DNA from 2 places in the Streptomyces sp. BHT-5-2 genome. Region 1 is predicted to be linked to the other one. Evidence: riboswitches for the same ligand, from Rfam matches in the RefSeq annotation. Region 1 holds a riboswitch; the other holds the start of a gene.
The links. Region 1 has a riboswitch for thiamine pyrophosphate ahead of thiC (phosphomethylpyrimidine synthase ThiC). Riboswitches for the same ligand answer to the same signal wherever they lie in the genome.
Positions count from the first base shown of each region.

Region 1 (5,120 bases):
CGCCCGTTATCCGGTGCAGTCGATGACTCCCTTCTCGGTGCGTTCCGAGGGAGATCTGCTCCATCGGCTGGCTACGGTGCGTCGCGGACAGGTCGCCTACGATCGTCAGGAATATGCCCTTGGCACGGTCTGTTCGGCGATCCCCATCCGGGTCGGGTCGGCCGCCGCCACGTTGGCGGTCTCTCTGCCAGCTGAGGAAGTGCATCGATTGCAGGCAGTTACGGCTCGACTACGGAAAATGGCGGAGGAGGTACTAACGACACTCGCCTTCTCTATCAGTATCTGAAAACTCACTCCTTGTGATCTGCCTGCCTGTGGCCGACGATGGCGTCAACAGGGCTTCCGGGGATGATTCCCGGCCATCTCCGATCAAGTGCGGGGCAGCGGTTGATGAACGACACGGTTCAGGCAGAAGTGATCATGAGCTTCCTCGTCTCGGAGGAGCTCGCCTTCCGGATTCCGGTGGAGCTGGACTTCGACAGCGCCGACCCCTACGCCGTCCGGCTCACCTTCGATCTTCCCGGCGATGCGCCCGTGACCTGGGTGTTCGGCCGTGAGCTGCTGCTGGACGGGCTGAGCAGGCCGGCCGGCGAGGGTGACGTCCGGGTCGAGCCGGCCTCCCCCGACCACCTCAGCGATGTCTACATCAGCCTCCAGGTCGGCCCCGAGCGGGCCCTGTTCCGCGCCAGTGCGCCGCCGCTGATCGCCTTCCTGGACCGCACCGACCGGATCGTTCCGCTGGGCAAGGAGGAGGTCTGCGACACCCTGGAGGCCGCGCTGGACCGGATCCTGACGGAGGCCCCGGCCGGCTGACCCCGCCGACCACCGACGATCGGTCACCGGCCCGATTCACCTCGCACCCGCTCCACCGGCGCCGTCCGCCGGCGCAGGTCGTCCCTGTCCTGCTGCCCCAACGCCCGCTGTCCGCAGACCACTTCGTCAACCCGGCGCTTCCACGCCCCGGCCCGGGTCCACCGTTTCCTCCGTGCCGCCCGCCGCCCGCCGCCCGCCGACGCGCTCAGCGCTTACGGCGCCGCCCGTGCGCCGCGCGCCGACCTCCTCGTCCGCCGGTGCCGGCCGCCCGCCCCGCCTCGCCCGGCACCGGGCGGTCCGCCGCGACCACCAGGGCCGCCAGCAGCGTGGTCACCGGCACCGAGGCGACCAGCCCGATGCTGCCCACGAGCGTGCGGACGATCTCCTCCGCCACCACCTCGCTGCCGGCCACCGTGGCGACACTGCTCTGTGCGATCGAGAACAGCAGAAGCAGCGGCAGCGCGGCGCCCGCGTAGGCCATGACGAGAGTGTTCACCACGGACGCGATGTGGTCCCGCCCGATCCGCATCGCCGCGCCGTACAGCTTCCGCCAACCCGCCGTCGGATCGGCCTCCTTGAGCTCCCAGACCGCGGCCGTCTGGGTCACCGTCACATCGTCGAGTACTCCCAGTGAGCCGATGATGATCCCCGCCAGCAGCAGACCGCGGATCTCGATGTCCGGGTACAGCCCGTGCACCAGGCCGGTGGTGTCGTCCGTGTTGCCGGTCAGCAGTGCCCAGTCGGTGAACACCGAGCCCAGCAGCCCGATGAGCAGCAGCGAGGCGAGGGTGCCGAGCACCGCCACGGACGTACGGGCGGTCAGCCCGTGGCACATGTAGAGGGCGATCAGCATGATCGCGCTGCCGCCGACCACCGCCACCAGCAGCGGATCGGAGCCCTGGAGGATCGCCGGGAGGATGAAGAGCGTCAGCACCCCGAAGCTGGCCACCAGCGCCACCAGCGCCAGCACCCCGCGCAGTCGTCCGACGATCACCACCGCAAACGCGAAAATCGCGGCCAGCACCCACATCGGCACGGTGCGGTCGACGTCCGTGACCGCGTACTGCAGGTCCCTGGGCGCCTTGGGGGAGTAGGAGACGACCACGCTCTGCCCGGTCGTGTACTGCCGCAGGGAGTCCGGTGTCACCACCGTCCGGAAGGTGCGGCCGGCGTTCTTCCCCGTGGTGACCTCGACCGTCGCCTGCTGGCAGGGCTTGCCCCGGGCCGCTCCCCCGGTCGGCGGCGCACCTCCGGGCGTGGTGGGCTGCGGCTGCTGCTCGGCATGCACCGCCGCGCAGTCCACCTCCTCGACCTTGACGATCCGGGCCTGCTCCGTGGGCTGGTCGAAGCCCACACCGGACGGCTTGTGCGGTGGTGCGCCACCGGGCCACAGCACGATCAGGCCGACCGCCACCGCGGTCGCGAACGGGATCAGGACGGCGGCGATGACCTTGCGCAGATGCCGGGAGACGGGCGCGGCCGGCCCATGGCTGTGCGCGTGCGCATGCGCATGGGAGTGCGCGGGCGCATCGGGAGGCGGGGAGTCGGGAGGGCTCACCGCCCGATCATCGCAAGAAGCGCGACAAGCGTGGGCCCCCTGTTCACACCGCGGCCCCGGCCGCTACCGTGGTGCCACCTTTGCAATCGCGGGAGCTCGGAGCACCGGGCTGAGAGGGCGCTGACCTCCGTCCCGGCGGTGTTTCACGTGAAACACCGCACGACGGAAGCCGCTGCGTCGACCGCCGAACCTGTTACCGGGTAATGCCGGCGTAGGGAGTTGAGTCTTTATGACTCTGCAGGATGCACGCACGCCTGAAAACGGCTCGACCGACGGCGAAAAGCCGCAGATCGGCTGGCACAAGGGCTATGTCTCCGGATCGCGCCCGGACCTTCGGGTCCCGGTCCGGCGGGTGCACCTCACCAACGGCAAGGACGTGACGCTCTACGACACGTCAGGGCCGTACACCGACCCTCAGATCGAAACCGACGTCCGCCGCGGTCTGGCGCCGCTGCGGGAGAACTGGATCATCGCTCGGGGCGACACCGAGGAGTACGCGGGCCGCCCGATGCGTCCCGAGGACGACGGGATCAAGCACACCTCACCGCGCGGTGGCCTGCGGAACCTCGACGCGGTCTTCCCCGGCCGTCCGCGCCAGCCGCGCCGTGGCCGGGGCGGGGCCGCGGTCAGCCAGCTCGCCTACGCCCAGCGTGGCGAGATCACCGCGGAGATGGAGTACGTCGCCGTCCGCGAGAACGTCTCCCCCGAGTTCGTGCGGGACGAGATCGCGGCCGGCCGTGCGGTGCTGCCGGCCAACATCAACCACCCGGAGATCGAGCCGATGATCATCGGCAAGAACTTCCTGGTGAAGGTGAACGCCAACATCGGCAATTCCGCGGTCACCTCCTCGATCGAGGAGGAGGTGGAGAAGATGACCTGGGCGACCCGCTGGGGCGCCGACACGGTCATGGACCTCTCCACCGGCCGCAACATCCACACCACCCGCGAGTGGGTGCTGCGCAACTCCCCCGTCCCGATCGGCACCGTCCCCCTCTACCAGGCGCTGGAGAAGGTCGACGGCAAGGCCGAGGAGCTGACCTGGGAGATCTACAAGGACACCGTCATCGAGCAGGCCGAACAGGGCGTCGACTACATGACGGTGCACGCCGGCGTGCTGCTCCGCTACGTCCCGCTCACCGCCAACCGCAAGACCGGCATCGTCTCCCGCGGCGGCTCGATCATGGCGGCCTGGTGTCTGGCGCACCACCAGGAGTCCTTCCTCTACACGAACTTCGAGGAACTCTGCGACATCCTCGCCGGCTACGACGTCACCTTCTCGCTCGGTGACGGGCTGCGCCCCGGCTCCATCGCGGACGCCAACGACGAGGCGCAGTTCGCCGAGTTGCGCACCCTCGGCGAGCTGAACACCATTGCCAAGCGGCACGGCGTGCAGACCATGATCGAGGGCCCGGGCCATGTCCCGATGCACAAGATCAAGGAGAACATCGACCTCCAGCAGGAGATCTGCGAGGAGGCCCCGTTCTACACGCTCGGCCCGCTCACCACCGACATCGCCCCCGCCTACGACCACATCACCTCCGGCATCGGCGCCGCGATGATCGCCTGGTGGGGCACCGCGATGCTCTGCTACGTCACGCCCAAGGAGCACCTGGGCCTCCCGGACCGCGACGACGTCAAGACCGGCGTCATCACGTACAAGATCGCGGCCCATGCGGCGGACCTCGCCAAGGGGCACCCGGGTGCCCAGGAGTGGGACGACGCGCTCTCCGACGCCCGCTTCGAGTTCCGCTGGGAGGACCAGTTCAACCTGGCCCTCGACCCGGACACCGCCCGTGCCTTCCACGACGCGACGCTGCCCGCGGAGCCGGCCAAGACGGCGCACTTCTGCTCGATGTGCGGGCCGAAGTTCTGCTCGATGAAGATCAGCCGAAGCATCACGGAGCAGTTCGGCGGTGCGGAGGGCGCGACGCCCGAAGAGGTCCGGGCCGGGATGCTGGAGAAGTCCAAGGAGTTCGCGGCCGCGGGGAACAGGGTCTACCTGCCGCTTGCCGACTCCTGACGTCGGGCGAGGCCGGACAAGCGCCGCCCGGGGGCTTTGCTCCCCAGGGCGGCGCTTGTCGTGCGCGTGAGCGACCACCAGGACGTGGTGCAACTACGCGCCACACAGGCTGATGTGAGAAGAATCCAGGACGGCGCCGTCTCAGACCAGCCCGAGGCGGAAGACGTCGCCGACGAGGGGAAGAGGAGGGAGGGGCGGGGGGATCTGGGCGGCATGACCGTCGGAGGAGTCCGCTCGGGCGGGGGCGGTGGGCGCGATGAATCCAAGGGTGAGCAGCGCACTGGCGGCTGCGATGGTCGCGATATGGCGCAGACGTGTCACGTGGGTACCTCTCCTTGGCGGAACTTGTCGCCAATTGGCTTCGCTGGGCCGCTGGGGCACTGGCGGCCATGAATGGAGAGCGTTCCCGACTTGTCGGATCATCTAATCGGTCGACAGGTGTGGTCACCCTTATGCCTCAGGCCGTCAGCGGCCTTCTCCTCCCCGGCCCCGAGGCGACCGCCACGGATCAGCGCACCTGCTCCCACAGATCGCGGAGGTGGTGAACCGGCTCACGCCGTCATGGATGTTGAGGTGGTCCGAGCCTGACGCAGGGGCAAGGCCAAGCCGCGACGGCGCCGGCACCGCCGGAGCCCGGGAACGCGCGGTGGGCGCGCCTCCGGGCTCCGGGGGCCGGGCTGCCGGGCGGTGAGTCCGCCCCTGCTTAGGCCGGCCGGTCTCCCCTACTCC
Region 1 covers NZ_CP081496.1:1,555,679-1,560,798, forward strand. The annotation lists gene K2224_RS06805 (IclR family transcriptional regulator) at 1-286, shown strand, start outside; gene K2224_RS06810 (SsgA family sporulation/cell division regulator) at 391-813, shown strand; gene K2224_RS06815 (YibE/F family protein) at 1,019-2,371, opposite strand; TPP riboswitch at 2,450-2,606, shown strand; gene thiC (phosphomethylpyrimidine synthase ThiC) at 2,601-4,391, shown strand; gene K2224_RS06825 (hypothetical protein) at 4,533-4,712, opposite strand; gene K2224_RS06830 (hypothetical protein) at 5,114-5,120, opposite strand, start outside.

Region 2 (5,120 bases), 1.6 Mb from region 1:
GGCCATCGCCTGGCCGTAGTTGAACTCCCCGGCACGGCCCAGCAGCCGGGTCACGGCCACCGGCAGGGTGGGCTGGTCGGGCCGCGCGATGAAGACGGTCGCGCCGAACTCGCCGAGCGACACGGCGAAGGCGAAGCCCGCTGCGATGAGCAGGGCCCGCCGCACCATCGGCAGGTCCACCTCGCGCCAGACCTGCCAGGGCGAGGCGCCGAGGACGGCCGCCGCCTCCCGGAGCCTGCTGTCGACCGCGCGCAGCACGGGCAGCATGGTGCGGATCACGAACGGCACGCCCACCAGGGCCTGGGCGAGTGGTACCAGCCACCACGAGGACCGCAGGTCGAGCGGGGGTTCGTCGAGGGTGATCAGAAAGCCGAAGCCGACGGTCACGGCGGAGACGCCGAGCGGCAGCATCAGCAGTCCGTCGAAGCCGCGCAGGAGCCGGGTGACCATCGGTGTCCGCCCGTCCGGCCCGCTCCGTGGCCGGGAGCGGGTGAGCGCGGCCGCCGCCAGGCCGCCGATCAGCAGGGCGATCGCAGTGGCGGCCACACCGTAGGCGAGGGAGTTCCACAGGGCGTCGAGCGGGGCGACGGCGAAGGTGCTGTCGGCGGAGGCCGCGGAGCTCAGTGTCCGGTAGAAGACGAGCCCGTAGCCGTCGGGTCCGGCGAAGGACCGCTCGACGAGTACGGCCAGCGGCAGGACGAGCAGCACGGCGATGACGGCGAGCGTCCCCCACAGCAGGGCCCACTGGGCGGGACCGCTCGGCCGGCGGGCGGTCCGCGAGGCGTCGACGAGCCGCAAGGCGGTTTCGCGGCGCCGCACGGTCCAGGCGTGCAGCGCCAACAGCCCCAGTACAGCGGCGAACTGGATCAGGGTCAGTACGGCGGCAGTGGGCAGGTCCAGGAAGTCGGCGGTCTGCCGGTAGATCTCCACCTCCAGCGTCGAGAAGGTGGGCCCGCCCAGGATCTGCACCACGCCGAAGGAGGTGAAGGTGAAGAGGAACACCATCAGTGCCGCGGCCGCCACCGCCGGCCCCAGTGCGGGCAGCGTCACCTTCCGCCAGGCCGCGAACCGTCCGGCGCCCAGGACCCGGGCGGCCTCTTCCTGACGCGGGTCGAGCTGCGCCCAGAGTCCGCCGACGGTGCGGACGACGACGGCGTAGTTGAAGAAGACGTGCGCCAGCAGGATCGCCCACACCGAGGTGTCCAGCCGCACGCCCCACAGGTGGTCCAGCAGTCCGCCCCGGCCGACCAGTGCCAGGAAGGCCGCGCCGACGACGACGGTGGGCAGCACGAACGGCACCGCCACCGCCGCCCGCAGCAGTTGCTTGCCGGGGAAGTCGAAGCGCGCGAAGACATAGGCGCCGGGCAGTGCGACCAGCAGCGTCAAGGCGGTCGACGCGGCGGCCTGCCAGAGGGTGAACCACAGCACATGGAGCACGTCCGGGTCGCCGAGTACGGCGCCGAACCGTCCGAGCTGCCACTGCCCGCCGTCGTTCAGTCCCCGTCCCACGATCGCGGCGACCGGGTAGGCGAAGAAGAGCGCGAAGAAGGCGAGCGGCACGGCCATCAGACCGAGCCGCACCGCCGTTGCGCGCGCGGGCCCCCTGCGGTGGGTGCGGGCTACTTCAGAACGAGCGAGGACCACTGCTTGATCCACTGGTCGCGGTTCTTGGTGATCGTCTCCGGTGCGAGCGTCGTCGGCTTGTCGATCGCCGTGCCGTAGCGGGTGAACAGATCCGGCACCTTGGCGTCCTTGCGGGCCGGGTTGACGAACATCTGCAGCGGCATGTCCTCCTGGAACGTCTTCGTCAGGAGGAAGTCGAGCAGCGCCTTGCCGCCCTTCTCGTTCTTGGCGCCCTTGAGCAACGCGCCGAATTCGATCTGCCGGAAGCAGGTGCCGGTCGCGACGCCGGTCGGGGCCTCCTTGGGCGCGGGCTTCTTGCCCATCACCTCGGCGGGCGGGCTGGAGGCGTAGGAGACGACGAGCGGCTTGTCGCCCTTGCTCTTGCCGGCCGCGGAGCCCGAGAAGCGCTCGTTGTACGCCTGCTCCCAGCTGTTGACGACCTCGACGCCGTTGGCCTTGAGCTTCTTCCAGTAGTCCGGCCAGCCTCCCCCGCCACCGTGGGTGGCGATGGTGCCGAGCTGGAAGGCGAGCCCCGGAGAGGAGGTGGCGGAGTTCTCCGTGACGAGCAATCCCTTGTACTGCGGCTTGAGCAGGTCGTCGAAGGTCTGCGGCGGCGCGAGCTTGTGCTGGGTGAAGTAGGCGCGGTCGTAGTTGACGCAGATGTCGCCGTAGTCGAGGGGCGTGACCCGGTGGGCGTCCTTGTCGAGCTGGAGGTCGGCCGGGACGCTGTCGAGGCCCTTGGCCTTGTAGGGGGTGAAGAGGCCGGCGTTCAGGCCGCGCGAGAGCAGGGTGTTGTCGATGCCGAAGAAGACATCGCCCTGGGGGTTGTCCTTGGACAGGATCGCCTTGTTTACGGCTTCGCCGGCGTCCCCGCCCCTGATCACCCTGACCTTGTAGCCGCTCTCCTTCTCGAAGGCGGCCAGGACGGACTTGGAGGCGTTGAACGAGTCATGACTGACGAGCGTGACGGTCTTGGCGTCGGCGCTGTCGCCGCTGCCCGTGCCGCACCCGGCGAGTGCGGTCACGCCGGCCGCGGCGGCCAGCGCTGCCGCGGTGATCCTGCTGGTGGTGCTCACTGATTTCCTCCTGGCTGGCCAGGAAGAGACGCGGCCCCGCCCGGTGCCCGCTGCGTTCTGCGTCGGTGACGTTCGGCAACGGACGGTGGGCGGGGCGCAACAGCATGAGTGACGACCGAACTTCCTACCCGGAATGACCCGGGCGAGGTTCAAGGGTCTGCGGGCGCCGTAGGGCTGCTACGACGTCTCCGCACTCTCAGCGCTGTGGCGCTCCCCTGTCGGAATGTGCGTTTGTTCGACGCCACCGTACCAGCGGGCGGTCAGCGCTCCGAGGCCGCGAGCTGTCCGCAGGCGCCGTCGATCTCCTGGCCCCGGGTGTCCCGGACGGTCACGGGCACGCCGTGTGCCTCGATGGCCCGGACGAACGCCAGCTCGTCCTCGGGCCGCGAGGCGGTCCACTTCGAGCCCGGCGTCGGATTGAGCGGAATGAGGTTGACGTGGACCCGCTTGCCCTTGAGCAGCCGTCCCAGCAGGTCACCGCGCCACGCCTGGTCGTTGATGTCGCGGATCAGGGCGTACTCGATCGAGACCCGGCGGCCGGACTTCTCGGCGTACTCCCATGCCGCGTCCAGCACCTCGCGGACCTTCCAGCGGGTGTTGACCGGCACGAGGGTGTCCCGCAGCTCGTCGTCGGGCGCGTGCAGCGACACCGCGAGCCGGCACTTGAAGCCCTCGTCGGCGAACCGCAGCATCGCCGGCACCAGCCCGACGGTGGAGACGGTGATGCCGCGCTGGGAGAGCCCCAGCCCGTCGGGCTCGGGGTCGGTGAGCCGCCGGATGGCGCCGACCACCCGCTTGTAGTTGGCGAGCGGCTCCCCCATGCCCATGAAGACGATGTTGGACAGCCGGGCCGGGCCGCCGGGCACCTCGCCGTCGCGCAGCGCCCGCATGCCGTCGACGATCTGGTGCACGATCTCGGCGGTGGAGAGGTTCCGGTCCAGGCCGGCCTGGCCGGTGGCGCAGAACGGGCAGTTCATGCCGCAGCCGGCCTGCGAGGAGATGCACATGGTGACCCGGTCCGGGTAGCGCATCAGGACGGACTCCACGAGGGTGCCGTCGTGCAGCTTCCACAGGGTCTTGCGGGTGGTGTCGTCGTCGCACGAGATGTGCCGCACCACCGACATCAGGTCCGGGAGCAGCTCCGCCGCCAGCTTCTCGCGCGCCGCCGCGGGGATGTCGGTCCACTGCGCCGGGTCGTGCGCGTAGCGCGCGAAGTAGTGCTGCGACAGCTGCTTGGCGCGGAACGGCTTCTCGCCGATCGCGGCGACCGCCTCGCGGCGCTCGGCCGGGCTGAGGTCGGCGAGGTGCCGCGGAGGCTTCTTGGCGCCGCGGGGGGCGACGAATGTCAGTTCTCCCGGGGCCGGGCGTGCCATGGGCGGAAACTCCTCTGTGCGACGAGGCCCGGCGGCTTCCGCGGGCGCGCGGCCAGGGGCCGGACGGGGACGGAAGCAGGAGACCTCACGGATCGTCCCCACGGCCGCGGGGACGGAAAGAGCGCGCCGCGAACGAGCGGCGCGCCCTTCAAGGGTAACCGGCGGCGCTCAGCCCGATCCCACGAAGATCACGAACAGCAGCCAGACCACCGGGGCGGTCGGCAGCAGCGAGTCCAGCCGGTCCATGATGCCGCCGTGGCCGGGCAGCAGGGTGCCCATGTCCTTGATGCCCAGATCCCGCTTGATCATGGATTCGCCGAGGTCGCCGAGGGTGGCGCTGACCGCGACCGCCAGCCCCAGCAGCAGGCCCTCCCACCAGGCACCGCCCTTGATCAGGAACTCCATGCACAGCGCGCCCGCCACCATCGCGAAGAGCACCGCGCCCACCAGCCCCTCGCGGGTCTTGCCGGGGCTGATCCGCGGCGCCAGCTTCTTCTTCCCGAAGCGCCAGCCGACCGCGTACGCCCCGGTGTCGCTGACGACCGTCAGCAGCAGGAACGTCAGCACCCGCTGCGGCCCGTCGTGCTCGGCCGACAGCATCAGGGCCACGAACGTCGCCAGGAACGGGACGTAGAAGGCCGCGAAGACCCCGGCGGTGACGTCCCGGAGGTAGTTCTGGGGCGCCTCGGTCATCCGCCAGACGAGGACGGCGAGCGCCGTGAGCGCCATCGCCACCCAGGCCCCCTCGGCACCGCGCACATACCCGGCGATCACCATGGCGGTGCCGCCGACCGCGAGCGGGACCAGCGGCACCCGGATGTCCTTGCGCTCCGCCAGCCGCGAGGTCAGTTCCCACAGGCCCACGACGACGGCGATCGCGATGACGCCGATGAACACCGGCTTGTAGACGAAGAGCGACGCGAGGATCACCGCACCGAGTCCGACGCCGACCCCTATGGCGGCGCGCAGATTACGCCCCGCGCTCTTCTTCTGCGGTTTCACTGGGTCGCTGTCGGACCCGGGGAGCGAGGTGGGCATGGGCTCCTGC
Region 2 covers NZ_CP081496.1:3,143,946-3,149,065, reverse strand. The annotation lists gene K2224_RS14015 (ABC transporter permease) at 1-1,644, opposite strand, end outside; gene K2224_RS14010 (thiamine ABC transporter substrate binding subunit) at 1,620-2,699, opposite strand; TPP riboswitch at 2,803-2,926, opposite strand; gene rlmN (23S rRNA (adenine(2503)-C(2))-methyltransferase RlmN) at 2,960-4,072, opposite strand; gene K2224_RS14000 (phosphatidate cytidylyltransferase) at 4,241-5,120, opposite strand, start outside.
Region 2: linked by a shared signal. The riboswitch ahead of K2224_RS14010 (thiamine ABC transporter substrate binding subunit) and the one ahead of thiC (phosphomethylpyrimidine synthase ThiC) in region 1 are both predicted to bind thiamine pyrophosphate.